Regions from separate parts of the Bacillus sp. T-10(2022) genome, predicted to be linked through region 2. Evidence: riboswitches for the same ligand, from Rfam matches in the RefSeq annotation. Region 2 holds a riboswitch; each other region holds the start of a gene.
What was found. A riboswitch is a leader RNA that binds a small molecule or an ion and turns the genes downstream of it on or off. The one in region 2 is predicted to bind cobalamin.

Region 1: it holds a riboswitch for cobalamin, as region 2 does, so the genes downstream of both, metE (5-methyltetrahydropteroyltriglutamate--homocysteine S-methyltransferase) here and OSJ91_RS12255 ((2Fe-2S) ferredoxin domain-containing protein) in region 2, are expected to answer to the same signal.
Region 3: it holds a riboswitch for cobalamin, as region 2 does, so the genes downstream of both, OSJ91_RS21525 (FecCD family ABC transporter permease) here and OSJ91_RS12255 ((2Fe-2S) ferredoxin domain-containing protein) in region 2, are expected to answer to the same signal.

Annotation. Positions count from the first base shown of each region.
Region 1 is NZ_CP113518.1:4,837,604-4,848,172, forward strand. Features, by position in the region: gene OSJ91_RS23890 (aminopeptidase) at 1-262, opposite strand, end outside; gene bcp (thioredoxin-dependent thiol peroxidase) at 274-744, opposite strand; gene OSJ91_RS23900 (potassium channel family protein) at 807-1,226, opposite strand; cobalamin riboswitch at 1,466-1,658, shown strand; gene metE (5-methyltetrahydropteroyltriglutamate--homocysteine S-methyltransferase) at 1,805-4,111, shown strand; gene OSJ91_RS23910 (acyl-CoA thioesterase) at 4,108-4,584, shown strand; gene OSJ91_RS23915 (ABC transporter permease) at 4,627-5,412, opposite strand; gene OSJ91_RS23920 (ABC transporter permease) at 5,417-6,208, opposite strand; gene OSJ91_RS23925 (ABC transporter ATP-binding protein) at 6,257-7,264, opposite strand; gene OSJ91_RS23930 (hypothetical protein) at 7,416-7,736, shown strand; gene OSJ91_RS23935 (glutamate-1-semialdehyde 2,1-aminomutase) at 7,881-9,170, shown strand; gene OSJ91_RS23940 (glutamate synthase-related protein) at 9,510-10,569, shown strand, end outside.
Region 2 is NZ_CP113518.1:2,511,225-2,521,793, reverse strand. Features, by position in the region: gene cbiE (precorrin-6y C5,15-methyltransferase (decarboxylating) subunit CbiE) at 1-856, opposite strand, end outside; gene OSJ91_RS12280 (cobalt-precorrin-5B (C(1))-methyltransferase) at 840-1,952, opposite strand; gene OSJ91_RS12275 (precorrin-8X methylmutase) at 1,958-2,605, opposite strand; gene cobK (precorrin-6A reductase) at 2,618-3,388, opposite strand; gene OSJ91_RS12265 (sirohydrochlorin chelatase) at 3,385-4,347, opposite strand; gene cobJ (precorrin-3B C(17)-methyltransferase) at 4,366-6,003, opposite strand; gene OSJ91_RS12255 ((2Fe-2S) ferredoxin domain-containing protein) at 6,018-6,386, opposite strand; cobalamin riboswitch at 6,539-6,728, opposite strand; cobalamin riboswitch at 6,932-7,121, shown strand; gene OSJ91_RS12250 (hypothetical protein) at 7,105-7,263, shown strand; gene OSJ91_RS12245 (energy-coupling factor ABC transporter permease) at 7,297-8,040, shown strand; gene OSJ91_RS12240 (energy-coupling factor ABC transporter substrate-binding protein) at 8,042-8,353, shown strand; gene cbiQ (cobalt ECF transporter T component CbiQ) at 8,340-9,116, shown strand; gene OSJ91_RS12230 (energy-coupling factor ABC transporter ATP-binding protein) at 9,134-9,979, shown strand; gene OSJ91_RS12225 (YozQ family protein) at 10,083-10,301, opposite strand; gene OSJ91_RS12220 (alanine/glycine:cation symporter family protein) at 10,470-10,569, opposite strand, start outside.
Region 3 is NZ_CP113518.1:4,393,133-4,403,701, reverse strand. Features, by position in the region: gene OSJ91_RS21540 (DUF4179 domain-containing protein) at 1-1,069, opposite strand, end outside; gene OSJ91_RS21535 (sigma-70 family RNA polymerase sigma factor) at 1,066-1,632, opposite strand; gene OSJ91_RS21530 (GNAT family N-acetyltransferase) at 1,923-2,432, shown strand; cobalamin riboswitch at 2,540-2,726, shown strand; gene OSJ91_RS21525 (FecCD family ABC transporter permease) at 2,919-3,992, shown strand; gene OSJ91_RS21520 (heme ABC transporter ATP-binding protein) at 3,989-4,756, shown strand; gene OSJ91_RS21515 (ABC transporter substrate-binding protein) at 4,786-5,778, shown strand; gene OSJ91_RS21510 (VOC family protein) at 5,955-6,410, shown strand; gene OSJ91_RS21505 (pentapeptide repeat-containing protein) at 6,465-7,313, shown strand; gene OSJ91_RS21500 (MerR family transcriptional regulator) at 7,605-8,342, shown strand; gene OSJ91_RS21495 (putative protein N(5)-glutamine methyltransferase) at 8,480-9,334, shown strand; gene OSJ91_RS21490 (UPF0715 family protein) at 9,482-9,904, shown strand; gene OSJ91_RS21485 (copper homeostasis protein CutC) at 9,984-10,569, opposite strand, start outside.

The DNA of each region.
Region 1 (10,569 bases), 2.3 Mb from region 2:
TATCCTTATATTTCTTCAAGGCCCATTGCGAAGAGGTGTCAAGTTGTTCCTTTACATTCCCTTGTAACAGGTGGCGGCTTATTTCATCGTCTTCGAGTTCTACATATGGGTAAGCACCCACTCTATAAATTTCATCAATCAGCTCTTTCAATAATGGTTTCGTGTTGATATGGCCCCGTATGAGGATTCTCTCTTTTGGCTGTAATTGTATCGAATGATGAATCAGCCTGGCTGCAAGCTTCGTTATTCGCTCATCCTTCATCTGCCTGTCCCTTATTTTTCGAGGTCACGAAGAGTTTCAAGAGCTTCTTCGACGTGGCCTTTGACTTTTACTTTACGCCATTCTTTGACTACCTTACCAGACTTATCAATCAGGAAAGTTGAACGTTCAATGCCCATATACTCCTTGCCGAAGTTCTTTTTCAATTGCCACACATCAAATGATTCAGCCGCTTCATGATTTTCATCAGCCAGCAGCAGAAAAGGCAATCCATGTTTTTCGATGAATTTTTCATGACGTGCAACTGGGTCTGGGCTGATTCCAATGATGACAGCGTTCATTTCCTCAAATTGCTCATTATGGTCCCGGAAATCACAGGCCTCCGTCGTGCAGCCTGGCGTCATGTCTTTTGGATAAAAATATAAAACAATATATTTCCCCTTAAAATCCGATAGGGACACCATTTCACCATTGTTTGCAGGGAGCTTGAAATCAGGTGCTTTTTCTCCAATTTTAACTGTCATATTGAACCCTCCATTTCTTTCATTATGGTAAGAGTACCCAATAATCGAAAGAAACACAACTTTCATTTATCCTTCCTATCTTTGTGCTCCAAATCAATCACCGTCCGGATCACGAACGCTGCCGGCAGTGTATAACCGATGAAAGCCTGAATCGTAGCTATCATCCTCCCCATGCCAATCGGGGCTATATCTCCATACCCTACAGAAAACATCGTCATCGCACTAAAATAAAAAGAAGTCTTCAACTGTTCATAGAAAGTGCCATCCAATCGATTGCCCATATCAAGAATCACCGAATGATTCTGAAGTTCGTATAATAAATAAATCAGTGCAAATCCAACTAATATCGTCGCATATAAATTGCCTAGCCACAGCATATCCTCCAGAGAAAACTTCTTTCCTCCCGACTCAACAAGAAATAACGTACGAATGCTCATCACCATGCAAAAAATAATTCCTGCAATCAAGATGTAGAAAGTCATCCCCCACGCCCCATTTCAAAACGCCACTTCCTCTATACATACTCCCTGTCCAAACAATATATTCTTTTTTAGGAACAGACCCTTATCACCTACACACCTAATAACCGCATACTTTTCCTGAATCTTTTTTTCATGTTGACCCTTTTGGTCGGATATGTTAAGATTGTCTAAATTTTTATAATAGTTTTTATTTTATAAATTTTTAGCCTGCAAACAGTTATCAAGGCAGGTTTTGTCAAATTTCATATGTGGAAATAGGTTCCTAATTTTAAATTAGGATTAAAAGGGAAGTCCGGTGTAATTCCGGCACGGTCCCGCCACTGTAATGGGAGTGTTAGCGCCATCCAATATGCCACTGATCAACAGATCGGGAAGGCCCGTCGCTAATGTTAATCCCTAAGTCAGGAGACCTGCCTATTTCGACAACACTGTTTTAACCTACGGGAGATAGGGAGGTGTTAGGGACCTTATAATTGTAAGGGGCATTTTGCATGCCTCTTTATTTTAAGCATTTCTAACCATCTCTTTTGACGGTTAGGAATGCTTTTTTTATTGCTCAATTAAATGAATATAGGAGGATGGGAATATTGAAAAGCAGTAGTTTGGGTTACCCTCGAATCGGGGAAAATCGTGAATGGAAACGTACATTGGAGTCTTACTGGTCCGGTAAAATCGATGAAGCAGAATTTACGGCACAGCTAAAAGCCATCCGTTTAGGCAACTTACAAAAACAGAAGAAGCGAGGCATTGATATCATCCCTGTCAACGACTTCACTTGCTATGATCAAATGCTCGATATGTCCGTCATGTTCGGTCTTGTTCCTGAACGTTATTCAGCCTATGAAAGCGGAAGCGTCCCCCTTTCCGTTTATTATTCAATGGCTCGCGGAAACAATGATGAAGTAGCTTCCGAAATGACGAAATGGTTCAATACGAACTATCACTATATTGTCCCTGAATTAAAGGTGCCACAGCTGACGTTAACAGAAAACAAACCACTTGCAGCATATCGGGAAGCCAAGGAAAACCTAGGGATTGAAACGAAGCCCGTATTGATCGGTCCTTATACTTTCATCTCCCTTTCCAAAGGCTTCAAAAAACAAGATATCCCTGGCATCATCCTGAGCCTGCTTCCCCTATACACGCAAATCCTGCGGGAGTTGGAGCAAGAAGGCGTGAAGTGGGTTCAAATGGACGAACCTTCACTTGTTTCATCGATTTCCAAAGAAGATATGCAAACTGTTACTTACCTCTATGAAAAACTGAATGAAGCAGCACCAAACCTGAACATCATGCTACAAACATACTTTGATGCCGTGGAACATTACCAAGAAGTCATCGAATTACAAGTCCAAGGAATCGGTCTTGATTTTGTACATGACAAAGGAAGGAATCTAAGCAACCTGGAAGCATTCGGCTTCCCGAAGGACAAAGTGCTTGCTGCAGGTGTGATTGACGGAAAAAACATTTGGCTTTCTGATTTATCGAAAAAAATCCAATTGATCGAGACTCTTAAGACAATTGTAGCCGAAGACCAAATCTGGCTTCAGCCCTCTTGTTCCCTGCTTCATGTCCCGGTGACAGTTCGTAATGAAACCGCCCTTTCAAAAGAAGCGAAAGAGGCACTCGCTTTCGCTGATGAGAAACTTGAGGAAATCACACTCTTGGTCAAAGGGAATAATCAAGGCTTTGAAGCAATTGCCGAAAAAGTCGATGCCAATAAATTCACGCTTCAAACTTTAGCAAGTTCAAATGCCCGGAATCACGGAACTGTACAAGCCAATGTCGAAAAGGTTAAAACCAGGACCGCCGCCCGTCAGCTTCCATTTAAGGAACGTTACCAAAAACAACAGGAATTTTTCAAATTGCCTTTTCTCCCTTCGACTACGATCGGCAGCTTTCCGCAAACATTTGAAGTTAAACAAGCACGCGGGAAATTCAAAAGAGGAGAATGGACCGCTTCGCAATATGAAATATTCGTTAACGAAGAAATTGGCAGATGGATTGAAATCCAAGAAGAAATCGGTTTGGATGTCCTTGTTCACGGGGAATTCGAACGGACGGATATGGTTGAATACTTCGGCCATAAGTTAGGCGGATTCGTCTTTTTAGAAAAGGGTTGGGTACAATCCTATGGATCCCGCTGTGTGAAACCACCAGTCATCTACGGCGACATCCATTTCATCGAACCGATGACAGTCAGGGAAAGTGTATATGCACAATCACTGACGAAGAAGACGGTAAAGGGAATGCTTACAGGTCCTGTTACGATTTTGAACTGGTCATTTGTCCGTGATGATATTTCCAGGGAGAATGTTTGCTATCAGCTGGCGCTCGCTTTGGAAAAAGAAGTCATTGCATTGGAATCCGCTGGAATCAAAATGATTCAGGTTGATGAACCTGCACTTAGAGAAGGTCTGCCATTGAAAAGAAGCGATCGCGACGAGTATTTGAACTGGGCTGTGAATTCGTTCTTGATATCCACATCAAGCGTGGAGGATACAACCCAAATTCATACGCATATGTGCTATTGCGACTTCAACAGTTTCATGGATGTCATCTCCTCCCTGGATGCCGATGTAATTTCCATCGAAACATCCCGTAGCCATGGGGAGCTTGCTTCCGCATTCGAGGAAAAAACGTATGAAAAAGGCATTGGTCTGGGTGTGTATGATATTCATAGCCCGCGTGTGCCGGCAGTGGAAGAAATGGTAGATATGATTGAACGTGGGATCAAGGTATTGGATAAAGACCAGTTTTGGATCAATCCCGACTGCGGACTGAAAACAAGGGGTATCCCGGAAACCGTCGCTTCCTTGAAAAACATGGTCGAAGCAGCAAAAATCGTCCGTGAAAACCTTTTAGCAAAAACAACAGGCAAATGATTGAAAAGAACGTTGCCCATCCAATACAGCAGTCCCGGACTTTTTTAACCGACCTTGTTTTTCCACCGGATACAAATCATCACAATACCATCTTTGGCGGTAAAGTAATGGCCTATGTTGATAAAATAGCCTGCATTTCAGCTATGCGCCATTGTCGAAAACCCGTTGTGACTGCTTCAAGCGACTCTTTTGATTTTTTGGCCCCCATCAAGACGGGGGATGCGATCAACCTTGAAGCTTATGTTACCTGTGCCCATCGCACATCAATGGAGGTATTCGTGAAAGTGGAGCGCGAGAACCTATTAACAGGCGAGAAACAGCTTACGGCCCGTGCTTTTTTAACGATGCTGGCCATTGATGAAGACGGTAAGCCGACAAACGTACCACAGGTCATTCCGGAAACCGAAGAGGAAAAGCAGCAATATGTTCAAGCACAAGCAAGATATATTGAAAGAAAGAATAAACGCAACTAAACAAAAACCCCTTCAACATGAATGCTGTTGAAGGGGTTTCTTTCAGTTCCCTGCCCCGCGGTACCTCTTCACTCCCTGATTCCATATGAATACGGATATCACGAAAAAGGCTACCCCAATTACAGGTGTGGCAAATGCATATGCATACCACTCTTCCTTTCTAAGGAAATAAGATGCCGGATAAACACCAACAAACGCGAATGGCAGCACCCATGTTAGGACAAAACGAATGACCTTATTATAAATATCAACAGGATAGCGCCCATAGTTCCCGATATTATACATCATTGGCATGATGGAGGTTTTCGCATCCGACCAGAAACCAATGCTTGCTATCGAAACGAATATGGCTGCATAAGCAAGGGCCCCGCCTATTGCAAAAATGATGAAAAGAATCGGGTCATACCACGCAAGCTGCAGATCCAATGAAATCCCCGAATAGACTATAATGATCAAACCGGTCACAACACCAAATAACGCTTCAAGCTCGATTCTTTCTAAAATGACTTGAAACAGGCTATGTATCGGTCTTGTTAATATCCGGTCCATTTCACCTTTGACGATATAACGGTCATTAAAATCCCAGATGTTGAAAAAGGCTGAAAAAAGGGCGAATGGGATAAGGAAAAATCCATAAATGAATATGATTTCTTCACGGCTCCATCCGCTTAAAAATTGCGTATGTCCAAAAACGACTAAGATAAATACTAGATTCACGACCTGATTCAGCAGGTCAGATAGGATTTCCATGAAGAAATCGGCTCGATATTGCAGTCTTGTTTTCATATATTGACTCACATATTGAAAAAACATCGATACATAAAACATCCCGTCAACCTCCTTGAATAATCAGCTGTTTTTTTGCGACTATCCATAAAAGCTGAATCGGTATTATGAGAATGATGCACCAAATTAACTGCTGTAAAAGCGCCATGCCAATTTCGCCTGAACTGTACCCATTCGTAAAAATCATGCTTGGTACATAGCTGATCCCTTGAAAGGGTAAATATTTCATCACTTCCTGCGCCCATATAGGATAGAAACTGATGGGCAGCAGCAGACCGGAAAATAAATCAATGATAACCCTTTTAGCGCGGATTAATCCGGCATTATTATATAAGAAAAAGGTGGTGATTCCCGTCAATAAGTTGATTTGTGTATTGATGATGAAGCTGAACAGCAAGGAAATGCCGAACATCCCCCACGTAGCCGGCTCGTGCGGCAATTCGATAGGAAAAATGAAAGCTACCAGCAGCATCCCCGGAATCGAGAAGAAGAAGAAACGGAATATCCCTTCCCCAAGCCCTTGCATCGTTTTCATGCCTAAATAGTTATAAGGCCTTATCATTTCAATGGCAACCTTGCCGTCTTTAATCTCAGTGGCGATTTCGCGGTCAATATTATTGAAATAAAAAGCGCGCGCCATCCATGCAACCGCGACATAGGTTGTCATCTGCATGCTTGAAAGTCCTTCGATGGAGCTTTTTTCTCCATATATCGCATTCCATAAGAAATAATAAGCACCGATATTAATGCTATAAATTAAAATGCCGGTATAATAATCCGTTCGATACGCAAGCATCATTAAAAAACGCATGCGGATCATGGCAAGATACTTCCCCATGGCCCTCCCCCTTCTTGATAGACACGTTGTTTCTTAATGATAAGAGAGTCAGACAGTGCCTTCTTCGTAAATATTGCGAACGATCTCTTCAATGGACGTTTCATGGATTTTGATGTCTTTTATTTTAAAATGAGATACGACAGCTGAAACAAGCTGTGAAATATGATCACTTTCTTCTTTCAACAAGGCAATGTAAGTTTGATTTTTCTCATCATAAACCCAGTTAGCGGTAAATGGGAGCGCTAATGATTGTAATTCCTTCAATGCGATCGGCTCGATGAATTGAAAATGGATCTGTTTTTCCTCAGCCCAGTTATCTTTCAAACTCTGCAATTCCCCATCATAGATGATTTGTCCTTCATCAAGCATGATTACACGCTCACATAATGCTTCAATATCTCCTAAATCATGTGTAGTCAAAAGGATTGTCGTATTATATTTCTCATTGATTTCTTTCAGGAACTCACGAATCTTCATTTTCACGAGCACATCAAGTCCAATTGTCGGCTCATCCAGGAACAGCAAAGGCGGATTGTGGATCAAGGCTGCCGCAAGCTCGCAGCGCATTCGCTGACCAAGCGAGAGTTTACGCACTGGTTTGTCCAGCAAAGGGCCGATATCAAGCGTCTTGATGACATGTTCCATATGATCGTCATATTGTTCATCCGTTACCTTATAGACCTTTTTTAACAGCCTAAACGATTCTTGAACTGCAATATCCCACCAAAGCTGTGAGCGCTGACCGAATACGACTCCGATTGTCTGAGTGAACTTTTCCCTTTCTTTATGCGGATTCATGCCATTGACCGTGATTTCACCTGCTGTCGGTTCCAAAATACCTGTCAGCATTTTGATCGTGGTCGATTTCCCTGCACCATTTTCCCCGATATAAGCTACCATCTCACCCTTTTTTACAGTAAAATTGATATCATTGACGGCAGGGACGACCTTATAATTTCTGGTAAGTAAATCCCGGAAGGCACCCTTTAGCCCTGAACGGCTTGATGCCGACTTAAATTCCTTCCGAAGCTGTTTCACTTGAATTGCATCACTCATCCTGTTACATCCTCCGTAATCTCTTGTCCTAATGAATTAGTTTATCCAAACCAACCTTTTTAGACAATAAAAATGCTTGGATGCCATATACCATTTTCAGGGAGGAAATGGCCGTTGTACCAGATACATATATAAAGGAGACGAGTATGCTATGAATATCAAAAAATTATTACTATCCCAAATTGAAAAGGTCGTTTTCGACCTTCGATATGACTTCCTTTATGAAGATGAGTACGGTGAATTATTATGCCAGGTCATCAAAAGGGATTCCAGCGGGTCGATCGAAAGCACACCCATCAGTTTCCACCTTCGCATTAATGAAGAGAAAGGAACCGGGCAGCTAATCTATTACCAAGCAAAGGGCGAAATGAACCGCCAATCCTTCGACATCGAAAACCCTGACACCATCTTGGCCATTCTTACTTTCATAACAGGAGTTATGAAATCCGACTCTATTTCGCAAACAAAATGAAGGCCCGGAACCCTGATGCTTATAGGGATTCAGCGCTTCCACCAGTGAATGAATCACATTTCCCGGCCTTCGACCCCAGATTTACGGACGGAAAAGTGCTATGATTAAGGGGAAATATGTTTATATATTTAGGAGGTTTTAAGATTGGATTTTAGTAATTCGGAGCTTTTACATAAAGAGGCATTGGAACATATCGTTGGCGGGGTTAACAGCCCATCCCGTTCTTACAAAGCTGTAGGCGGCGGTTCACCTGTTGCGATGGATCATGCCAAAGGTGCTTATTTCTGGGATGTTGATGGCAATAAATATATCGATTACTTAGCTGCATATGGCCCGATCATCACAGGTCATGCGCATCCACATATTACGGAGGCGATCGTTAAAGCAGCAGAAACGGGCGTTTTATACGGCACACCGACCAAACATGAAGTCAAATTTGCCAAAATGTTGAAAGAAGCCATACCATCCATGGATAAAGTCCGCTTCACCAATTCAGGAACCGAGTCCGTCATGTCCACCATCCGCGTTGCCCGCGCTTACACAGGACGCGATAAGATCATCAAGTTTGCAGGCTGTTACCATGGACACTCCGACCTTGTTCTCGTCGCTGCAGGCTCCGGCCCTTCCACTTTAGGTACACCGGACTCTGCCGGCGTTCCCAAAAGCATCGCACAAGAAGTCATCACGGTACCTTTCAATGATATTGAGCCATTTAAAGAAGCACTGGATAAATGGGGCAATGAAATTGCTGGCGTGCTGGTTGAACCGATCGTCGGCAACTTCGGAATCGTGGAACCAAGCCCCGGCTTTTTGGAAGAAGTCATTTCATTATCTCACGAAGCCGGATCACTAGTCATTTTCGACGAGGTCATCACAGCGTTCCGCTTCATGTACGGAGGGGCACAGGACTTTTTGGGAATTCAACCCGATTTGACCGCGCTTGGAAAAATCATCGGGGGCGGGCTTCCTATTGGTGCCTATGGCGGTAAAAAAGAGATTATGGATTCTGTCGCACCGCTGGGACCAGCCTATCAAGCGGGTACGATGGCAGGAAATCCGGCTTCCATGCTTTCCGGGATAGCTTGCTTAGAAGTACTTAAAGAAGAGGGGCTGTATGACGAGCTGGACCGGCTGGGGAAAATCCTTGAAGAAGGTATCCTGAAAGCAGCCCGCCAATATAATGTACCGATCACCATCAACCGCCTTAAAGGGGCATTGACGATCTATTTCACGACAGAAAAAATTGAAAACTATGAGCAGGCGGAAAATACGGATGGCGAAATGTTCGCTAAGTTCTTCAAGCTCATGCTCAACCAGGGAATCAATTTGGCACCGTCCAAATACGAAGCCTGGTTCTTGACGATTGCTCACACGGATGATGATATCGCTTATACTCTAAAAGCGGTTGAACATGCATTCAAAAACCTAATATAATAAATCGAATAAGCATAATTATGCATTTTTTATACACCCTCAGGATGTTCATCAATCTTGAGGGTTTCTTATTTCCCTGTAATAAATCTTTAATATTGGCATTTGAAGCCACTCCTTACAAAAATCCCACCAATTACAGCATCCATTCCATTGTATAAAAAATTGATTTCTGAATATTTAAATGATATGATATAGATACATTTATATACATTTATACACTTTCTTTCAATCTATCAAAACTTGGACTATTGTTCGGGTTTACTAATATTTCCCCCATTAAACACATGCTACAGGAGGTGAAAGGCAGAGAATAAGGGTAACCTTATTCAAGCCACATATATGACCCAACAATGGACACCTGCTACATTCAAAGAATTTCACAAGGAAGAACATGATGCCTGCGGTATCGTGTCCTGCATCGAAAAAAAGAAGATCCCTACTAACGAAAACATCTTTGCCTGTATCGACGCCCTGGTTAAAATGAACCATCGCTGCGGCTTCATCAATGGTGAGGGCGATGGCGCCGGCATCCATATCGATATTCCCCGGGCTCTTTGGAAAAAGAAGCTTGAAGCGGTAAATGTCGATCCAAGCATCGTCGATCAAGATTCCTTCATAGTCGGCCATTTATTTTTAAGCAAAAAAACAGAAGCTAACGACTTAAAAATCGAAGTCAAGGAGAAACTGCTCCAACATGGTCTCTCATTGATATTCGAAACGGATAAAGCCTACCGTTCCGAGGCATTGGGACCGATTGCCATTCAAGAAGACCCAGTGTTCTGGCAATTTGCCTGTTCCTCCACCATCAATAACAACCAGGAGCTTTCAAATGTTCTTTTTGAGCTGACTTCCGACATCGAAAAAAGTGATTTCATCCATGTTGCATCTTTAAGCCAGCATCATGCGGTATACAAAGTGATGGGTGCTGGAGATACACTCCCTGCCTATTATCTTGATCTTGCCGACCCTTTGGCTGCCTCCACCATGACACTGGGGCATAATCGTTTTTCAACTAATACTCTATCAAGCTTCTTCAGGGTCCAGCCTTTCAGTGTACTTGGTCATAATGGCGAAATCAATACCATCGCCAAATTGCGTGATGAAGCGAAAATGATCGGAGTTCCCATCGCTAAAGATGGAAGCGACTCACAGGATTTAAACAAAACGATCGAAACTTTCATCTGCCGTCATGGCTACTCTTTATTTGAAGCTGTCGATCTTATGTTCCCGCCAATCATTAATGAAATCAAGGAATATCCCGAGCACTTACAAGACTTATATACGTATTTAAGGGAAGCATGGGGTCATTTTGCACAAGGTCCGGCAGGCATCATCTCCCGTTTCGGCGATGAAGCCGTGTTCTCAGTCGACTCTTTAGGCTTGCGCCCACTATGGAATA
Region 2 (10,569 bases):
AACAGTTTTCTAAATCAGGCTCATTTTTTTCAATCGCGAAAATTTGACCTTCGGATGCAAGCTTGGCAGCTTCAATTGCCATTGAGCCCGTACACGTCCCAACATCCCAAACTATGCTGTTTTTTCTGAGTTTCAACGCATGCAGGCTTAATACCCGAATTTCCTTTTTGGTTATGAGGCCTTTGTCCGGCTTTCGCTGCGAAAATTCTTCATCTTCTATCCCCAAGGACCAGCTTGGACCTTCTGATTTTCTTTTCAAAATGACGACATTCAACGGGGAGAATTCCCGCTCCATCATTTCATCAAGTTCATACCAGCCAGATTCTTCGGTTTCCCCTTGAAGATTTTCAGCCACAAATGCCCGGTATTCCGTCATTCCGAATGAAAGGAGATATTTTGCCAGTTGATTGGGGCTATTTTCACTATCAGTAAGCAAGGCAACTTTCGCTTTCCCATCAATCCTTTGTGCCAGCCCTTTCATACTGCGGCCATGAATGCTAACGAGGAAGGCATCTTGCCAGCTTTCCCCCATTTTTGCAAAAGCAAGCTGAATTGAACTGAAATATGGGTAAACCTCCATGTTGATTTTGCTGGAAAGATAGCCTCCCATTCCATAAAACATTGGGTCACCGGAAGCTAAAACCACTGTTGGACGAGTTTCATCCTGCAGTTGTTCCACCACCTTTTTCAAACCGCCCTTTATGACAATCTTTTTGCCAGAATAGTTCGGGAAAAACGATAAGACCCGCTCACCTCCGACCAGCACTTCACTTTCTTCTATCCATTGGGCATATTGGGGCAGCAAGCTTTCCTGACCGTTATCCCCTATCCCGATTAATTTAATCGATTGACTCAATTCCAACAGCCCTTCCCAGTAATTGTCCTTTCAACGAATAAATCGCCGTTTCCATTTCAATGCCGCCCTTCACTTGGTTAATGGCAGAGTGACAGCAGGATTCACATAGTTTATTAAAAAAGTCAAAATTATTAATGGCTGACATCATATCCCCGACTTGTGACGCTGTGTTTGCATTCTTGATTTCAAGAACAAGATCATCATCAGCTCCGACGCTTTGGGCTATTTCCGATAGAAAGCCGAAGTCGACGGGGGCACTTTTTGAATGCACCATCATCACACCTTGGGCCACTTTGGAGAATTTCCCCATCATGCCGACCAGTGATACCTTTTTAATCCCCTGCCTCTTACATTGCTTAAGTGAGAAGCCTACAAAGTCACCCATTTCTATAAAGGCTTCCTCAGGTAAATCCTGGAGAAGACCCATGGCATACTTTTCACTGCGCCCGCCAGTCGTTAAAACAAGATGTTCACACCCACTCGCTTTGGCGACACTGATGGCCTGAACGATACTTGCCATATAGGCGGAACTGGAAAAAGGGACGACAGTGCCCCTTGTTCCCAAAATGGAAATGCCTCCTACAATCCCCAAGCGGCCATTTAATGTTTTTTTCGCTATTTCTTCTCCTGCGGGCACGGAGATGACGACCTTCACTCCTCTATTGATCTTAAATTCTTCCAATGTTTGTTGCACAGTGGTTAAAATCATTTTGCGCGGTACAGGATTAATCGCGGCCTCTCCAACTGGAACGGGAAGACCGGGTTTGGTTACACGACCAACTCCGGTCCCTCCATCCAAGATAATCCCAGGTGCATCCGACCAGCTGACAGTAGAGATAATATGGGCCAAATGTGTGGCATCGGGATCATCTCCGGCATCTTTAATCGTTTCTGCACTAACCGCATTTTCCGATATTTCATATTTCTCAATAGTGAAAGTAGCATCTCGGCCGATTGGCAAGGAAATGGTTGCCTCCTCTAGTGCATCCCCCGTGATCAAAGCGGTCAATGCCGCTTTGGTCACAGCTGTTGAACATGCTCCCGTCGTATATCCATGACGCATTTGTGAGGGGTCTTTTTTCACTTTCTTTTCCATGTTTTTTAACTATCAGCTAAAAGGGAAATCGCGTTCAATGCTGCAACAGTGACAGTACTTCCACCTTTTCGGCCAATATTCGTAATGAATGGCACTTCTGTGATCTTAGCCAGTTCCTCTTTCGATTCTGCTGCAGAAACAAATCCAACAGGCATTCCAATGATTAAGTCCGGTTTTGCAATCCCTTCTTTAATAAGACGAATGAGCTCTAGTAAAGCGGTAGGTGCATTGCCAATCGCATAAATGCCCCCTTCATTTTCCTTTACTGCTTTTTGCATCGAAATGATCGCCCTTGTCGTATTCAAACGTTTTGCCTCGACCATCACATCCGGATCCGAAATATAGCAATGAACGTCCCCGCCATGTTTTTGAAATCGTTTTTTGCCTGTACCGCTCTCGATCATTTGAACATCCGCAATGACATGTCTGCCTTTGCGAATGGCTTCCACGCCAGCTTGAATGGCATTTGGATGGATTATTACACTTCTTCCCAATTCAAAATCCGCTGAAGCATGAATGACCCGGCGGACGATCTTCCATTCATCTTCAGAAAAATCATGATTGCCCATTTCTTCAGCAATGATTGAAAAACTATAATCATATATTTTGTCAGGGTCTACCGTTAGTGGTTTAAAATCCGTTTTAAAATCCATCTTGCATTCCTCCTATTTTTCATTTAACTGATTATTCAACTCGGCAATGACATGTTCAAAACTGGAATGAACATTCTGATAGTCAACATCCGGTCGAGATATCATGATCGTCTCAATTCCACATTCCAACGCGGCTTCCAATTTCTCATCAACCGCACCGACCTTGCCGCTTTCTTTCGTTATCATCAATGTGACCCCATATTGTTCATATAGAGCTTTATTTAATTCTTTGGAAAACGGCCCTTGAATCGCAACGATATTTTTTTGTTCGATGCCCAGCTGTGCACATTTTTCCATATTGTCCATGCGTGGCAGCATTCTCGCTATGACTCTGGTATTCTCGAGCCCTACCAATTCTTTTGCGAACACGGATAGTGTTTTACTTCCGGTCGTGAGCATGATGACTCCCCTTTTTGCAGCGGCAAGCTTGGCAGCTTCCTCATAATCACGGACAACTATCAATTTATCATTCTGAAACCGTTGACTTTCACGCTCATAACGAATATAAGGAACATTTGCTGCCTTTGCTCCGTTAAGGGCGTTTTTCGATGCTTCTTCGGCAAATGGGTGACTTGCATCGACTACAGCCTGAAAACCTTTTGCAGAGATTAAAGATGTCATATCTTCTGCAGATAATCGGCCAATCCGGGTGGATATCCCAGAATCTTGCAAACTCTTAGCCGCCGATTCGGTTACAACAGTTGCCAAAACCTTGAACCCCACCTGCTGCATCTCAATCGCTAATTCCCTTGCATCACTTGTACCCGCCAAGAACAAAATCATTTTGATGTCCCCACCACTTGCCCATCATGATCGTGGTGATGATCATGGTCGTGATCGTGGTCGTGATGATGGTCGTGATCGTGATCGTGATGATGGTCGTGATCGTGGTCGTGATCGTGATCGTGGTCGTGATGGTGATGATGGTGAGCATGTCCATGTTCCTCGACATGTTTACGATAGTTTTCCAAATCACGCGCCCCGCTTGACCTGCCTTCACTGGCTTCAATTACTCGTTCTTGCAGAATGTTCTGTAATGTTGGATGATATCCAAAATACTTTGCCAAAATGAATTCTCGATCATGATATTGCTCTTGATAGCCTTTCAGCATATCCTCCATTCTTTCCATCAACACCCCAGTGAAGAGGAAATATGGCAGCATCACTATTTTTTTTGCCCCTAATCGGATGCATCGTTCAATACCTTCATCAACGTGCGGGTCCGTTACACCCATGAAGGCTGTTTCGACCCATTTAACGTTTAATTTTTCCCATAATAATCGTGAAATTTTATAGATATCACTATTTGCATCAGCATCACTGCCACCTCGGCCTATTAGCAATATCGCTGTCTCAGAATGTTCAGAGGCCGTATCGAATCCCGCTTCCTCAAGACGGTCTGTCAGGATCGTCAATACATCATGGTGGACCCCGATCGTTTGGCCATATGTGAATTTCACTTCTGGATACTTAGTTTTCCCATCCTCTATTTCAGCTGGGATATGTAATTTCGAATGTCCTGCATGCAACAAAATGATCGGTATGACGATAACTTCAGTAGCCCCTCGTTTTACACAATTATCAATTCCTTTGGATATATTCGGTGCCGCAAATTCCAAGAAGCACGTTTCCACTAGGAAACGCTCGTTCATTGCCGGAATCATATTTTCAATAAAATGACGGACTTCTTCATTTCCCGAAGCCAACCGGCTTCCGTGTCCTACGAACAAAACTGCTTTCATTTTCTTTCCCCCTCTTGATTAGTCTTCACAAGGCGCAGGCTCTATGTTTATTTTGGGAGCGATGTCTTGATAAGAAAAATTCTGTATCTTTTTCGAACGTTTGAAGTATTTAAAAAGCCGCTCATTTGGATGGGCATTTTGCTTATACTCCCCGACAATGTCGGTGATCAGTTCAACAAGCTGTTCCGGTTCAATGCCTTCCGCAACCGGCTGACCCGGATGGGCTGTTCTTCCAACTGGTTTAGCTCCAAGAAATAAGTCGAACTTCCCTTTTCGGAAGACAATCCCGATATCATCCATCACAGCACTATAACAAGCCATCCCACACCCATTAAAACCGATGTTCAGTTCCTTGGGCATTTTCATTCCGCCAAGCACCCGGTGTATTTCATCCGCATAAGGAATGGATTCCGCTTTTTCACCATCACAGAAATCACAGGCTTTTAATGTCAGTACATCTCCAATCGGCGACAAAAGAAAGTTTGCTGATTGCAATTTCCCCGTAATGACTTCCGGCTCCGTTGTCGGAATCTTTAAGACGATTTTATGATTTGGCGTGTATTCCATCGTTCCCTTTTCCCCGACAACTTCCGCAAGTGTCATCATTTGTTTGGGAGTGAATTGTTTATTCGCCACACCTGGACTAACCGCAAGTTCGAATACCGACTCCATTTTTTGCTGAACAATCGGCTGAATGGATTGCTTAACGGTTTGACCCTTGACTCTTGACAGGGCCTCCATTGCCATTTCAAAGGAAGCTGGCTTCTTTTCTGGTGCTTTTGTAAGTAATCCAACTCCTCCAGCGGACTCGGTTAAGGCTTCTTGATCTAATGCCCACGGTTCCGCTTCTTTTTGCAGTCGCTGATGCGGCTTCAATGTTTGCTTTTCCGAATTCAAAGTATATTTTCTCTGATAGCCTCTTGGTGTGATGATTTTGTCATCATATAAAAAGGTGGATGAATTACCGATAATGACGGTGGTCAACATTCCAATATCGTGATTCAACATATCCTGCAAATTGGTTATAACAACATCCTGCCTATCGCGATAAGCACTTTTCACCAACCCGACAGGTGTATCCGGCGAGCGGTAGCGAAGGAGAATTTTCTGAGTTTCAACAATTTGCCGGGTCCGCCTGCCGCTTCGCGGATTATAAAGTGCAATGACAAAGTCTGCCATTGCAGCTGCTTCAACCCTTTTAGCGATCAGTTCCCAAGGAGTTAAATGATCACTGAGGCTGATCGTACACGAATCGTGCATGACTGGTGCCCCAAGTAAAGACGCACATGAGTTGATTGCAGAAATGCCAGGAATGACTTCAATGCCCACTCCAGTTTCTTCTTTCCAGCCTTTTTCAATCAATACTTCATAAACCAACCCTGCCATCCCGTAAACTCCGGCATCCCCACTGGAAATCACCGCCACTTTCTTTCCCAGCTCCGCTTGTTTCACTGCTTCCTGTGCACGTGATACCTCTTCAGTCATCCCCGTACTAATGATCGTTTGATTTGTAAGCAGTCCCTGAATGAGTTCAACATAAGTTTTATAACCAATGATGTAGTCACTTTCTTGAAGGGCTTCGACGGCACGTTTGGTAATGTGTTCAAAATTCCCGGGCCCAAAGCCCACGACGAATAATTTACCGTTTGTACTCATTAAGACATCTCCTTTTACGCTTTGTTCTTTGAAATACCCGTATGAGCAGGAAAATCTGGATTAGGGGTCATTTCGCCATCATTGAATTTATAGATCATCTGTGGAACAAACTCACCCTCATCGATATTACTGACGATCTGCCGACCGAAATCAGGCGTTTCCACTCGATACCAGTTTCCTTGGGGATAGGCAATCACAACGCAGGCATCCTTACATCTTCCGTTACAGCGTGTCCTGGTTGTATGGATTTTCAGATCCAGTCCTTTTAAAGCAATTTCATCGCGAATCGCTTGGGTTACTTCTTCCCCGCCCTTTTTCATGCAGCTGCTCCCATTACAAATCAACAGATGCGTATTTGTACCCGTCAAATTCCAAGTAGTCATCTTCTTCCTCCTGAGTTCAGGGAAAAGGCAAAATAAAAAACCTTAACATTAGAGTCAAGGTTTTAAAAAAACTATATGAATGAGGAGCCTAAGGCAAGCATGCCAAATCCTCCCAAAATCGTCATAGTCCTTCTACCTTTCCCTCCGAAAAGTATCATGCAATTTTAAAAGCAGGTTTCCTGGCTTACGCTTCATTTTACTTTGTCCCTTCCCGGCATCAGGCCAGTGGCTATCGACAATTTCATCAGCGTTTACAGTAGCGGGGGCTGCATCGGATTTTCACCGATTTCCCTATTATCCCTTGCTTATTCACACAAGGGCACTTTTAAAATGAAATATTTGGTTTTATTATACATTTCTAACTAACTTAATCTATCATATAACAACTTTATCAAAATTCAATAGTTTATTCCGACTGTTTAGAAAAGTTTAATAGTGTAAAACCAGTTACAATCCTTTCCTCGCAACAAACTTCGTCCCGAAAAAAAAAAGATAGTGTAGCTGGAATAATTTCTTTATGGTAAACTATACGAGAATTTTCAAAATAATTACATAAGTTTCATGGTGTTGAATTTCTCGGAATTCAGCTTAAAAGGGAAGCCGGTGAAAATCCGGAGCGGTCCCGCCACTGTAAAGGGAAGTTCCATTACTTTAATCCACTGTCAAATGAGATGGGAAGGATGTAATGGGATGATGAACCAAAGCCAGGAGACCTGCCATGAAGCGTGAAACTGTTTCAGCCTACGAGGATGGGCGTGCGGATCAGGCAGAATGGCCCATGGTTGGTTCATGCTGCACAATTCCTGTTCATTACGCACTTCTTTCCTTTGAGAGAAGTGCTTTTTATTTTGGGCGCCGCTTTTCTTCTCAAGATTGATCAGAAAAATTAAAAGTGTTGAAAGGAGAAAGAATGAAAAGAACCAATTGGAAAATTATTTATTTTGTCATTTTACTGCTTTTTGTTCCAAAACGGGCATTGGCCATGCATATCATGGAGGGCTTTTTACCCATAGAATGGGCTATATTCTGGTGGGCCTTGACGCTTCCATTTTTAATCTTGGGTTACCGGTCCATTAGGTCCAAAGTAAGGGAAAACCCAGAAACAAAAATGATACTTGGCCTATCGGGCGCATTTGTATTTATTTTATCGGCCTTAAAAATCCCTTCCGTTACCGGAAGTTCTTCGCACCCTACCGGAGTTGGTTTGGGTTCCATATTATTCGGACCATTGGCCATGAGTGTCGTTGGCTCCATCGTTCTGTTATTTCAAGCTGTATTACTGGCTCACGGAGGATTGACGACATTAGGAGCCAATGCATTTTCCATGGCCGTTTGCGGACCGTTCATTGCTTACTTTGTCTTCAAGGGTGCAACTAAATTGGGGTGGTCTTTTTCACTTGCCGTTTTCTTGGCAGCTGCTTTTGGAGATTTAGGAACCTATGTGGTTACTTCCGTTCAACTTGCTCTTGCGTTTCCATCCGAGGTAGGAGGATTCATGGCCTCTTTCAGTAAATTTGCAGGGATTTTTGCCCTGACCCAAATTCCCTTGGCAATCAGTGAGGGGTTATTGACAGTCGTCGTGATGAATTTCTTGAAAAAATACAATCTAGGTGAATTGAAATTGCTGCGAGTTTTATCCAAGGAGGCCCGTTAATATGAAAAAAAGTCTACTGCTGCTTTTCCTGGTTGTCATTCTTGCAACCATACCGTTAATCACCCAACAAGGAACGGAATTTGGCGGTGCCGACGGCGAAGCTGAGGAAGCCATCACTAAGATCCATCCGGAATACAAGCCATGGTTCAACAGTATTTGGGAGCCGCCAGGTGCAGAAACCGAAAGCTTATTATTTGCGCTTCAAGCTGCAATCGGAGCCGGTTTCATTGGATACTTCATTGGCGTGATGAGACAAAGGAATAAGCAAACCAAACAAGAATTGGCAGAAAAATCGAAGCATGTTACTCATTGATAAATATGCCTATTTCAATGGGCTAAAGGATGTACATCCGTTGGAAAAGATGGTTTTTGCACTTTCCCTTTTGCTGTTTTCGTTAACGGTAAGGGATATGGCCGTTTCGCTCATCACTTTTACGGTGATGAGCGCTTTAATCATTTTTGCGGCAAAAATCCCGCTTTCCTATTATCTTAAATTACTTCTATTGCCAGGATTTTTTATACTATCTGGAACAATTACCATCCTTTTTTCTTTCACAAGTAAATTTACATCGATATCGAATATATGGTGGTCCTGGAAGGTCGGGAACTGGCAAATATTCATAAGCGATGACAGCGTCGGTACAGTGGCCAATTTGATCACTGTCGTATTGGGCAGCATCAGCTGTTTATATTTCCTTACCTTAACTACACCCATTACCGTCATCCTATCCGTGCTGCGAAAATTTAAAGTGCCTTCCTTATTGATCGATTTAATAGAATTGACCTATCGCTTCATCTTTATTTTTTTAGATACAGCTTTGGCCATTCACCTAGCACAAGCTTCACGGTTGGGGTATGTTTCATTAAGGAAAGGCATACGTTCACTCGGATTACTAATCTCGTCTTTATTTTTAGGAGTATTGCAGCGCTCTGGGCAATTGACGATGGCCATGAACGCAAGAGGCTATCAGGAGAATCTTTCCTATATCGAGGATACTTACGCCTATTCCTCACGCAATTGGCTGATCGCGATTGCAATATTAGGAAGCTTAATCTTTATTAATGGATATTTGTAAATTGGAGGCAACCAACAATGGACGAGCATATTTTTCATATAGAAGGCCTCACCCATCAATTCGCAGATGGAACGTTCGCTTTAAACGATCTGTCGCTAACGATTCAACATGGTAAAAAGATTGCATTATTAGGCAATAATGGTGCCGGCAAATCGACTTTATTCCTCCATTTAAATGGTCTTTTACAACCTACAGCAGGAACAATCAGATTTAAGGGCAAGAAAATGAAATATGACCGTAAATCATTATTATCATTACGAAAGCAAGTCGGGATCGTTTTTCAAGATCCCGACTCGCAGCTCTTTTCCGCTAATGTACAACAGGATATATCGTTTGGACCGATGAATTTAGGATTGAATAGAATTAAGGTCCAGGAGAAAGTAAATTGGGCAATGGCCCAAACGGAAGTAACGGAACTGAAAGACAGACCTACCCATTTTTTGAGCCTTGGGCAAAAAAAACGTGTCGCCATTGCGGGGATACTCGCCATGGAACCCGATGTCTGGCTCTTGGACGAGCCTACCGCTGGATTGGATCCTTATTTCTCAAGACAGATCATGGCTCTGCTGGACAGTATCCATCACCCTGACAAAACGATTATCCTATCAACTCATGATGTTAATTTAGCTTATCAATGGGCTGATGAAGTCGTTGTCATGAACGATGGTAAGGTCATATACCAAGGGGACCCTATTTCCGTTTTCCATGATGAAGACGTTTTGCTGCAGGCACATCTGGAGAAACCGTGGGTTTTTGAAATGTTTCAGGCCCTTCTTCAATCAAGGAACCCTTCTGAAAGGGACTTTTTCCCAAGAACGAAGAAAGAATTGCTTCAAAAGTTGGAGACAGAAAGAATTTATTAATTATGTTTCCCCTAGCTCTTGTTTCATCAGAAGCTAGGGGAACTAACCGATTTATCAACAAAATAGCAGGCGATAATTCTTGTTCATAAAAAAACAAATTTTATTACCTTTCTTCTTTAGATCTTTCTTTTGCAATCTCAATATCTCTTCCGTTTACATCATCAATGACTGCCTTTATTTCGCCTTCCGCATAAGTATCGGAGACTTGTTCGTGAGTTCTGGCCAGTCCAGAGGATAATGGATCTTCCCGTTTATAATCGCTGACATCATATATTCTTCCGGCAACTTCTGAAGATTCATTTTTTGATTGCTTGCTATCCATTATTTTCACTCCTAGTTTTTAAATTATCATTGCGGTATTAAAGACAAAGGTATTTTGTGTAAAAAACGTAGCAATATTCAATAATGATGAAAAAAGGCAGGAAAAGACAAAAAAAAGCTTACAAGTACAATCCCCTTTCAAGGACTTACTTGTAAGCTTAATGAGAACTTAGGCCTCCTTCTTCACATCCACATTATCGGATGGGTCACCCCAGCATTCCACATTCTTCAAACCTTTAATATTGTTCACATGGAAGACTGGATTTTTC
Region 3 (10,569 bases), 1.9 Mb from region 2:
AGGATGACACCTTTTCTTCACCATCTTCCGTTATGGTTGCTTCTCCGTGGTTCTCTGAAGTGAAATTACGTAATGTTACATGTGGTGTCGCAATCAGTTTCGTAGCGTTTGGATTGATTTTTTGAAATGTTTTGCTGAAGTTCAAATTATAAGAATCGATACCGCTTCCTCCGTTACCTTGACCAGCATACACATTTCCTAAGTCATCTCTAATGGACAACTCCACATAGGCTTCATCCCATTTGTTTTTGACTGAGTCGGACACTTCTTGATGATAATCAACCACAAAGGACATTGGCGAGATCGATAGTTTTTCGACGGATACTTTTACACCGTGTTGATTCACACTTTTATTGATGACCTTCTCGTTGCTTTCAGTTGCCTTTAGAGAGAAGGCAAAGTCCCAATTTCCTTTTATCTCTTTATCCGTGTCGGTAATACTAATGCTGTTTATATCCCAGTCTATATTTACCTTATCTACTTTAAGATCTTCTAAGTTACTAACCGTTAATAAGCCTACATATTTTTTATCAGCTACTTTTGAAATTCCATCCGATCCTCCTTGGGCTTTCATTTCTTTTATATTCGGGCTGGGAATAAAGAATGATCCGTCACCCAAATCTTCTTCGCTTTCTATAGTATAAGTGATGGTTACCGTTTTTCCGTCATAAATGGCGTCATTTATCGTGAAAGTAAGGCCATTGCTTTCTTCAGTAAGGCCAATTTCGTTAGAGTAGGCCTTATAATCACTATAAAGACCCTTTCCATTATTCTTGATATCATCGGAGAGACCTGAGTTTTCATTACTAAAATAGCTGAAAATATCTCCTATCAAAGGAATGCTTTTAGCAGAAGCGGTAAACGAGAGTCCAATCGTTGCGGTGGATAACCCGAATATAATAGAAGCAGCCAGAACATTCTTTTGCCAGCGTTTCATTTTTTTCTTCTTGCTTATTGATTTTTTTAGGGTTCTTTTGACTTTAGCTTTTTCTAGTTCGCTGACTTCTATTTCCTTAAATTCAGTTTCGTCTATGTCTATATCATTTAATAATTCATAAATATCCTTCATACGACACTGCCTCCTAACTTAAGATTCGTAGCTTTTTGACTTAGCTTCTTTTTTCCCCTATAAATTCGATTATCTATTGATGCTTTGGTCAACCCGAGTTTTATCGAGATATCCTCATTTTTTAAACCAAGAAAGTACTTCATGATAAAAATATCCCGATCTACAGGTTCTAAAAGGTCAATTAACTGAAGCAGTTCTTTTCTGTCTTCCAGTATAATCAGTTCGTCTTCTGCAGATTTTTCTGGATCTACTTCTGTGTAACCTGATGTAAGCTCCATTTTCTTCATGGCTTTTCGGTAATAATCAATCGCTTTAAACTTAGCGATCGCACAAATCCATTTTCTGAAATCAGTTGTATCCCCATGGAACTTTATTGAATTGTTCCAGATTGAAAGAAAAATATCATTGATGCATTCTTCCATGACACCGTCGTTCCTAAGAGGAGAGAGAACCTTATATGTTACCCCCTTGATTAGTGGCAAATAGGTATCCACTATAAATTCCAATGCGTCTTCTTCTTGGCGTTGCAACCGCTCGATAAAATTTTTATTCGTAGACTTCATGACATGATTCCCCTTGTTTTTTGTAAAAGCTTTTACACTTTATACAACGTATATAAAAATATTTATTCTCAACTTTTTTGGGGTTTTTATAGAAATTAGTAGATACGATGGTTCCATTAAAATTTGGAATGATATGGTATAGAGGGTATCAAATTTTGTCAGTATGCGACAGTGTTATCCATATAAACGGTTTTCAATATATATTTATCAGGGAGGATAAGCCCTTGGTTTTCTTGAATGATATATCAGGCCGCATATGCTTAGCGTTTTTTTGAAAGGATGAAAGAATGATGGATATATACATTGAAAGGCTTAATGAACGGGATGCACAAGCGTTATTTGCATTTGAATGCAATAATAGAAGGTTTTTCGAGCAAACAGTCCCAAGCCGGGGAGATGATTATTATAGCTTTGGAACGTTTGGAATCAGGCATAAGGAATTATTAAAAGAGCAAGAAGATGCTATCTCCTCTTTTTATTTGATTAAGGATGGTTCAGGCATAATCGTCGGCAGGATTAATCTTGTGGATATCGACCCTATTAAGGGGACGGCTCATGTCGGTTATAGAATCGGTGAAGCGTTTACGCAAAAAGGGATTGCGAACGAAGCTTTAAAGCTTTTGGTCAATCTGGCGCCGGAATTAAATGTGACTCAAATACATGCCAAAACGACAAGCGACAATATCGGTTCCCAAAAGGTTTTAGTGAAAAACGGTTTTGAACGGATTTCGATTAATGAGGAAATTAGTGCGGATACTGTTCAAAAGCTAACTTTCTACCATTATAGAAAGTATCTATAAATCCATATTCCTCTATTAATAGACCGCATTCCCATTTTTTTAATTGTGAAAAGATGGGGAGTATACTATACTAACGTTGTATTTAATGTTTGGAAAATTTTGCGAAGTTCATATATTTGCCGCTGGGTGCCTTTGTGTGAACAAAGGGTAACAGGGAATCGGGTGCAAATCCCGAGTGGTCGCGCCACTGTAACCAAGGAGTTTTCTTTCAGGATGTCACTTGACTCAGTCAGGGAAGACGAAAGGAAATGTTGATTTGGAAGCCAGGAGACCTACCCAGTGAGCATCACCAATTTTTCCTTCGCTGAGAGGAGAGGTGTTCGAGAGTAAGAAAAGGCGGACTTAGGTCCTTCCGTATTTTTTGGCCTATACTCGTAACTCCATTCTTTGTTAAAAGGATTGGGGTTTTTTTGTGTGTTTTTTTGAAGGAGGATATCATCATTGGAAGAGTCATTGGTTAGAAGCTCATTGAAAGAGAATGAGGATATGCTTGACCATTTTGAGAGAAATGCCAAGCGCAGGTTTCGTTTCCTGATATTTTTCTTGCTGTGCATTCTTTTATTATCGATTACATTCGCTGTTACCCTTGGGCCAGTTAAGATGTCAGCAATAACGGTTTGGAAGATCGCCTTAGGGCATCTTCCTTTTATCGGTGATTCTCTGGAGGTGAATTGGAGTATCGCACAAGAGCGGATCATTTGGGATATCCGTCTGCCCCGTGTATTGCTCGGTGCGGTGGTAGGTGCGGGATTATCCGTAGTGGGTGTCGTCATCCAGGCCTTGGTGCGCAATTCACTTGCAGATCCGTATATCCTGGGCATTTCATCTGGTTCTTCTGTTGCGGCAACCCTTGTCATTCTTTTTGGGGCGCTGCCTATATTCGGACAATATGCGTTATCATTCGGTTCATTCCTGGGGGCCATGGCTGCGATGCTTTCCGTTTATTTATTGGCTCAAGTGGGAGGGAGAATTCAAACGACAAGGCTGTTATTGGCGGGTGTAGCCATATCGATGATCATGTCTGCCGTCACTAATTTCATTGTCACTCTTGCACCAAAAGATTCCGGCATCCGTGAAGCGATGTTTTGGATGATGGGCAGCTTAGCGGGTGCAAAATGGGAATACATACCGATTCCAGCGGTTGTGGTGCTTGTGGTTTCATTGTTCCTTATCGTACAATCCCGCTCCCTTAATATCTTATTGATGGGCGAAGAAGTCGCCGCGACGCTCGGAGTCAATATGGAAGCCTTCCGTAAAGTTCTGATCATCATTACGTCCCTTGTTACGGGGACAGTTGTGGCTGTAAGCGGTTCGATTGGGTTCATCGGTCTGGTAGTACCACATTTAGCCCGGCTATTGGCCGGGACAGACCATAAACGTGTTCTTTCATGCAGCATATTGATTGGCATGATCCTCGTCATTTGGTCAGATGTATGTGCCCGGCTGGTCCTGGCACCTCAAGAACTTCCGATTGGCGTTGTCACCGCACTTTGCGGAGGGCCATTCTTCATTTGGCTTTTGCGGCGAAGTTCATATTCATTTGGAGGTGGGGGCAAGTGAGATTAGCTATTGAAGAAGTATCCTATTCAATTCTGGACACTCCTATCATTGAGGAAATAACCCTTCATATAAAAACTGGGCAGTTCGTTGGGCTGATCGGCCCGAATGGGAGCGGGAAATCCACACTATTAAAAAATGCTTCCCGGATTTTGGAGCCGCATACGGGATCTGTTCACCTCGACGGCCGTGACCTTTACCGGCTTTCACAGAAACAAACAGCCCGGGAAATGGCGGTTGTCAGTCAGGAAACATCCCTGACCTTTGACTTTAGTGTACAAGAGATGGTTTGGATGGGAAGGCATCCTCATAAGCGGTTATTTCAGGGAGATACGGAGAAAGATAGACGAATCGTCAATCATGCATTAGCTCGCGTCGAAATGAGTGGATTTGAAGACAGGAGTTTCATGAGCTTGTCGGGTGGTGAGAAACAACGTGTCCTCATAGCACGCGCCCTAGCCCAGGAAGCGAACATCATCATCCTGGATGAACCAACGAATCATTTAGACATCCGGCATCAGCTCCAATTGCTGGACCTTGTTAAAAAGCTGGACGTTACCGTCTTGACGGCCCTGCATGATATAAATTTGGCAGCCATGTATTGTGATCATATATATGTCATCCAAAATGGCAAAGTGATCACATCCGGAACACCAGAAGCTGTATTGACGACAAAAATGATAAGGAAGGTGTTCGGGGTGGAAACGGAAATCGGCATACACCCCATCACGCAAAAGACGCATATCACCTTTTTAGCACATATATAAAAAAAACAATAGATATGAGGGGAAAATATATGACTGGTTACCGAAAGATTTTGTTAAGCATCAGTTTTTTTTTGGCAATGATGATATTGGGCGCTTGCAATAACTCCGAGGAAGCTTCAAAGGACGGAGGTAAACAGAGTGAAAAAAGTGGAAAAGAAACGGTGGTCATCAAGAATCTGGATCATGAATTCACCTATGCAGAGGCCCCAAAACGTGCGGTTTCGCTAAATCAGCATGCGACGGAAATCATGCTTGCATTGGGGTTGCAGGATTCAATGGCAGGTACGGCTTATTTGGATGACGAAATTTTGCCAAAGTATAAAGATGCCTATGAAACGGTGCCTGTGCTTTCCAAGGAATACCCTTCAAAAGAAGTTTTCTTTGAAGCAGAGCCGGATTTTGCATATGCTGGCTGGAAAAGCGCCTTTACGGAACAAACATTAGGAACCGTCCAAGAGCTGAAAGAAGCCGGAATCAATACATATATCCAAGAGTCTTCCAATACGTCAACACCGACTATGGAAGATGTGTATAAAGATATTGAGAATATTGGCCGCATCTTTCATGTAGAAAAAAAAGCAGCGGAAGTCATCGGAGAGATGCAACAGGATATAAAAGAAACTACAGCAAAAATCGAAAGTGCAGGCAAGCCCAAAAATGTTTTCGTATATGACAGCGGTGAAGAAGTCCCGAGAACGGCAGCGAAAAATAATTACATGACAGGGATCATTTCCATGGCTGGCGGCCAGAACATTTTTGGCCATACGGAAGGGGGATGGCCTGAGGTCAGTTGGGAAGAAGTCGTCGATCGGAATCCGGATGTCATTGCCATCATTGATTACGGAGATATCCCCATAAAGCAAAAAGAAGCATTCTTATTAAATAAAAGTGAACTGGCGGATGTACCGGCCATTCGAAATAAAGCGATCATTGTGCTTCCTCTTTCAGCGGGCGCGGAAGGGATTCGTGCACCACTAGCCTTACGGACAGTAGCCGAAGGACTCTATCCCGAGAAGTTTTGAACCCGACCAGGCGGATGCTGAACAAATGACCCGAATAATCGACACGAATGAAACGTGTCCTTGTTCGGGTTTTACTATATCCAATTAGAAGGATAATAGGATCGGTTTCTTGAATTATTTGTATGGCAGATCATAGTTCGTAAGAATGAAGATTTCAGGAGAAAGGAGAATGTAATATGATAGAAGGTTTATATGAAGCCCATTTACCAGTCAAGAACCTGGCCATCTCAATGGATTTTTATAAGAAAATAGGCTTAAAACTAGCTTGGAGGGATGAAGATACTGCCTTCTTTTGGATAGAGGAAAACAAAAGCTGGGTCGGCTTATGGGAAGGGAAAGAATATCAAACTCCATACCACCCTTCACTAAGGCATATCGCCTTTCGGGTAACTTATGATAATATGAAAAATTCATTAAATTGGCTAAAATCCCTAAAAATTGAAGTCGTCCCTTTTGGAAAAAGGACAACGATTGAACCTTTTGTGCGTCCGAACCAAGGAAACGCTTCCGTCTATTTCAATGATCCCGATGGCAATAGTCTGGAACTTATGTGTTCGATAAAAGTCCCTGATGCATATAAGCATATGACCGAAAAACTATCACTTGAAGAATGGGAAGAACTAAACTCTTAAATGATAACAAAAAAATCTACCAGTATGAAGGTTTTATAGAAGGAAGTGTAAGTATTGTTTAATCAATTAACGAATAACGATAGTATCCTTAATCAATTACGTGCAGACTGTGAGAATTGTTTTGGTTTGTGCTGTGTAGCTTTGCCTTATGCAAAATCTGCTGATTTTGCATTTGATAAAGATGGAGGTACACCATGTTCAAACCTGCAATCCGATTATCGTTGCGGCATCCATGAAAAACTCAGAGCAAAAGGGTATAAAGGCTGCACGGTATATGAATGTTTCGGTGCCGGTCAAAAGGTATCTCAACTCACCTATAATGGAAACGATTGGAGGAACAACCCAGAGTCAGCAAAGGAAATGTTCGAAGTTTTTCCTATTATGCAACAACTTCATGAAATGCTTTGCTACTTAAATGAAGCACTGAATTTAGAAGATGCGCAACCTCTTTACCGAGAATTGCAGGCGGCTTTTGAAGACACGGAATATCTCACTAAGCAAATTCCAAAGTCTATCATGGACCTGAATGTACCAGCTCATAGAGAGATCGTTAATGATTTACTTCTGCGCACAAGTGAACTGGTTCGTGCAAAGGTTTCATTCAAGAAAAATAAAAAAAAGCAGAACAAAATAGGTAGGGGTAGTGACCTGATTGGTGCAAAGTTGAGAGGTGCTGATCTTAGGGGAGCGAACTTAAGAGGGGCTTTGCTTATTGCATCTGACCTCAGAGAAGCCGACATGAGAGTGACGGACCTTATCGGTGCAGACTTTAGGGACGCTGATTTAAGCGGTGCCGATCTCACCGGAAGCTTCTTTATCACACAAGCACAGATTAACTCGGCTAAAGGCGACACGAAGACAAAATTACCGTTCTCATTAAGTATTCCCGATCATTGGAGGTAGAAGGATAGCCAAGATTGAAGCTAGCTTTCATGAAAGAGCAAACGAATAAGATAATTGTTTAATTCACGAGTAAAGCGTCAAACTCACGAGTAAAAGTGCGAAACTTCATGAGAAAAAGCGTAAAAATTGCTTTAATCCGAAGCTTTTAAAAAAAGTGAATTCTACTAATATGCGATTCTTCATTAGGAAGGATCGTCTTTTAAAATTGGGCGGAAAATTTTCATTTTTCCATTTGACTCTGACGTTGCGTAATACCTTAATGTAAATGATATCGAAAGGAGGTAAGAAGCAGTGGCAATGAAAGTGAAGGAGCTAGCCGATTTGGTTGGCATTAGTGTGCGGACACTGCATTATTATGATGAAATCGGGTTATTATCGCCGGAGGAAATAACCGATGCAGGTTATCGCCTTTATTCGAATGATAATCTTGAGATGTTGCAGCAAATCCTGTTTTTCAGGGAACTTGGCATGCCATTAAAGGAAATAAAACAAATGATAAAAAGCTCTTCGTTTGATAAACAAGATGCGTTAATGCAACATCAAAAAATGTTGCTGGAGAAACGCAGTCAGCTCGATAAATTAATTAAGACGGTCGAAAAATCGATTAAGCATATGAAAGGGGAAATTCAGATGACGAATAAAGAAAAATTTGAAGGATTTGACTTTAGTCAGAATCCATATGAAGAGGAAGCTCGCAAGCTTTGGGGGGATAAAGCTGTCGATGAGTCGAAGGCTAAAGTGGAGGGCATGTCCAAAGATGCACAGAAAGTTGTATCGGAGATCTATTTAAAACTTGCGTCAATCCGAAATGGTTCGCCCAAGTCGGAGGAGGCACAGGAGGCCATTAAAGAATGGTATGATTGTTTGAACAATAACTTCGGCACATACTCGCTGGATGCTTTCAAAGGATTAGGTCAAATGTACGTGGACGATCAACGCTTCACCAAAAATATCGACCAATATGGTGAAGGATTGGCAAAATTCATGTGTGATGCGATGAGTCACTTTGCTGATGCTAACAAAAATTGAATCTCAAGATTAGTTGGAAGGTTGCTCCGGCAACCTTCTTATTTTGGAGCAAAAGGGACGGTCAGTTTAAGAAGCTGTATACTATAGTTATAGTAATATTTATAATATTCCAATTTATATAGAATAGGGGGAAACTTATGGAATTTAGGAATGCCTTCTTTAACCTCGGGAAAATCAATGATGTTGATGGAACTAAAGTGGCTGTTTTTAATGGAGATGCCATTTATACAAGCATCGTCACTAAACTTCGGGCCGCAGGTTGTGTTTTCGCCGAGGAAGAGGCCCGGTTGCTCATCATCGCGGCAGGGACAACGGCCGAACTGGCAGAGATGGTGGATAGACGGATAGCGGGTTTGCCACTTGAACACGTCATCGGCTGGGCGGAATTCTGCGGTATCCGGATAGAGGTTGATCTCGGAGTCTTCGTACCGCGCAGACGGACTGAGTTTTTAGTCCGCCAAGCGGCAGCACTCGCTATGCCAGGAGCAGTCGTGGTGGACTTGTGCTGCGGCACGGGCGCGGTTGGCTCCGCTATGGGCGATGTTCTCGAAGATATCGAGTTGTACGCCGTCGACATTGACCCAGCCGCGGTGCGGTGCGCGCGTCGTAACGTCACTTCAGTCAATGGTCAGGTATACGAAGGGGACCTCTATGAACCGCTTCCAGCCAATTTACAGGGACGTGTTGACGTACTGGTCGCAAACGCACCATACGTCCCTACTGAGGGACTCGGTCTTTTACCCCATGAAGCGCGCATGCATGAGGCGAGGGTGGCATTAGATGGCGGGGCGGACGGGCTTGATGTCCAGCGAAGGGTGGCGGCTTCGGCAACACTTTGGCTGGCACCGGGCTCCCATTTATTAGTCGAGACCAGTGAGCGGCAAGCGATGCAGACCGTAGAAATCTTTGCTAGATACGGGGTGATGCCACGGGTGGTAAAGTGTGAAGAACTGGACGCCACTGTCGTAATTGGAACCTGGCCCGCACTCTAAAGAAATGTTTCGGAGACGCTTTTTCTTATAACGATTGGAACAAAGAAGTTATGTCTAGGAAAAAACCGTGACCTTCAAAAATTAAATTTTTTTTTCAACAAAATGGGGAATAAAAAAAATTCAAGTCATCTCGAGGGATGGGTTAAAATGGAACTTTGGAAAATCAGTCAAAAGGTTTCGGAGCTAAGCGATGTGATTCCTTATTATTTTTTTAGTCTAGTTTCTTCCTGTCTGTCGCTTTCCACGGTGTTGGTTGTATTCAGCCTGGGTACCTGGGGGGTGATTGGCATTATCGTGATTTCTTTTTATGTCGTTATCCCTTATTTATTATTTGCTGTTCCGGTACAGGTCCTTTTCAATAAACATCCTAAAAAATTCAGTTTAAACTATTTTTACCTTTATATTTTTTTCTCTTTGCCGGCCGTATTCATTTATAGTTCGGTGCTTAATTTTGACTTCAGCATGGATATTTTAACTACAAAGAATTACTATGCAATCAGCCTTTTAGCGGCACTGTTTTTTTGGTTTTGGGACTCGGTCTTTTTACAAAAAAAGAGCTCTGCATCATAAAAAGGGACCTTCAAAAATTTAGATAGAACCCCTTTTGTCTACAAACAGAAGGGACCAGTTAAATGGTCCCTTCCCGGCATTATTTCTTTAGCAAGTTTACGATTTCTTTAGCTTTTTCTAATGTAACTCCTTCAATGATACTGTTATTTTTTCGAACAGCCGTACCGAAATGATAGTGACCGGTATGCAGTTCGGAATGGATAGAAAGGATATTACCCTTATTCAACCCGCTTCCAACCAGTATTGCTATGTCGCCGCAGACTCTTTTCATTTGTTGAATCGTTTTCATGCGGCTGGGGAAATCCCCATGCCCACCTGAGGTCAATATCGTTGTGATTTCTGGATATTGTGCTAGCATTTCAGTTGAAATGACTGGGTCGTTTGTTTCATCGATGGCTCGGTGGAATGTAATCTCCAAACCTTCACATACTGTCAATAGTTCTTCGAGGTATGGTCGATTGATTTCACTTTTTTCATTTAATGCACCTAATACGACCCCGTTCGCTCCCAGTGATCGAATGATTTGGATATCTTTTTTCATGATTTCCAAATCATTTTGCGTATAACAAAACGACTGGCTATGAGGCCTTACCATCACGTTGACTGGTATCTTTACTGAATTGACGACAGCTTCTATCAGGGCGTGGCTGGGAGTTAATCCCCCC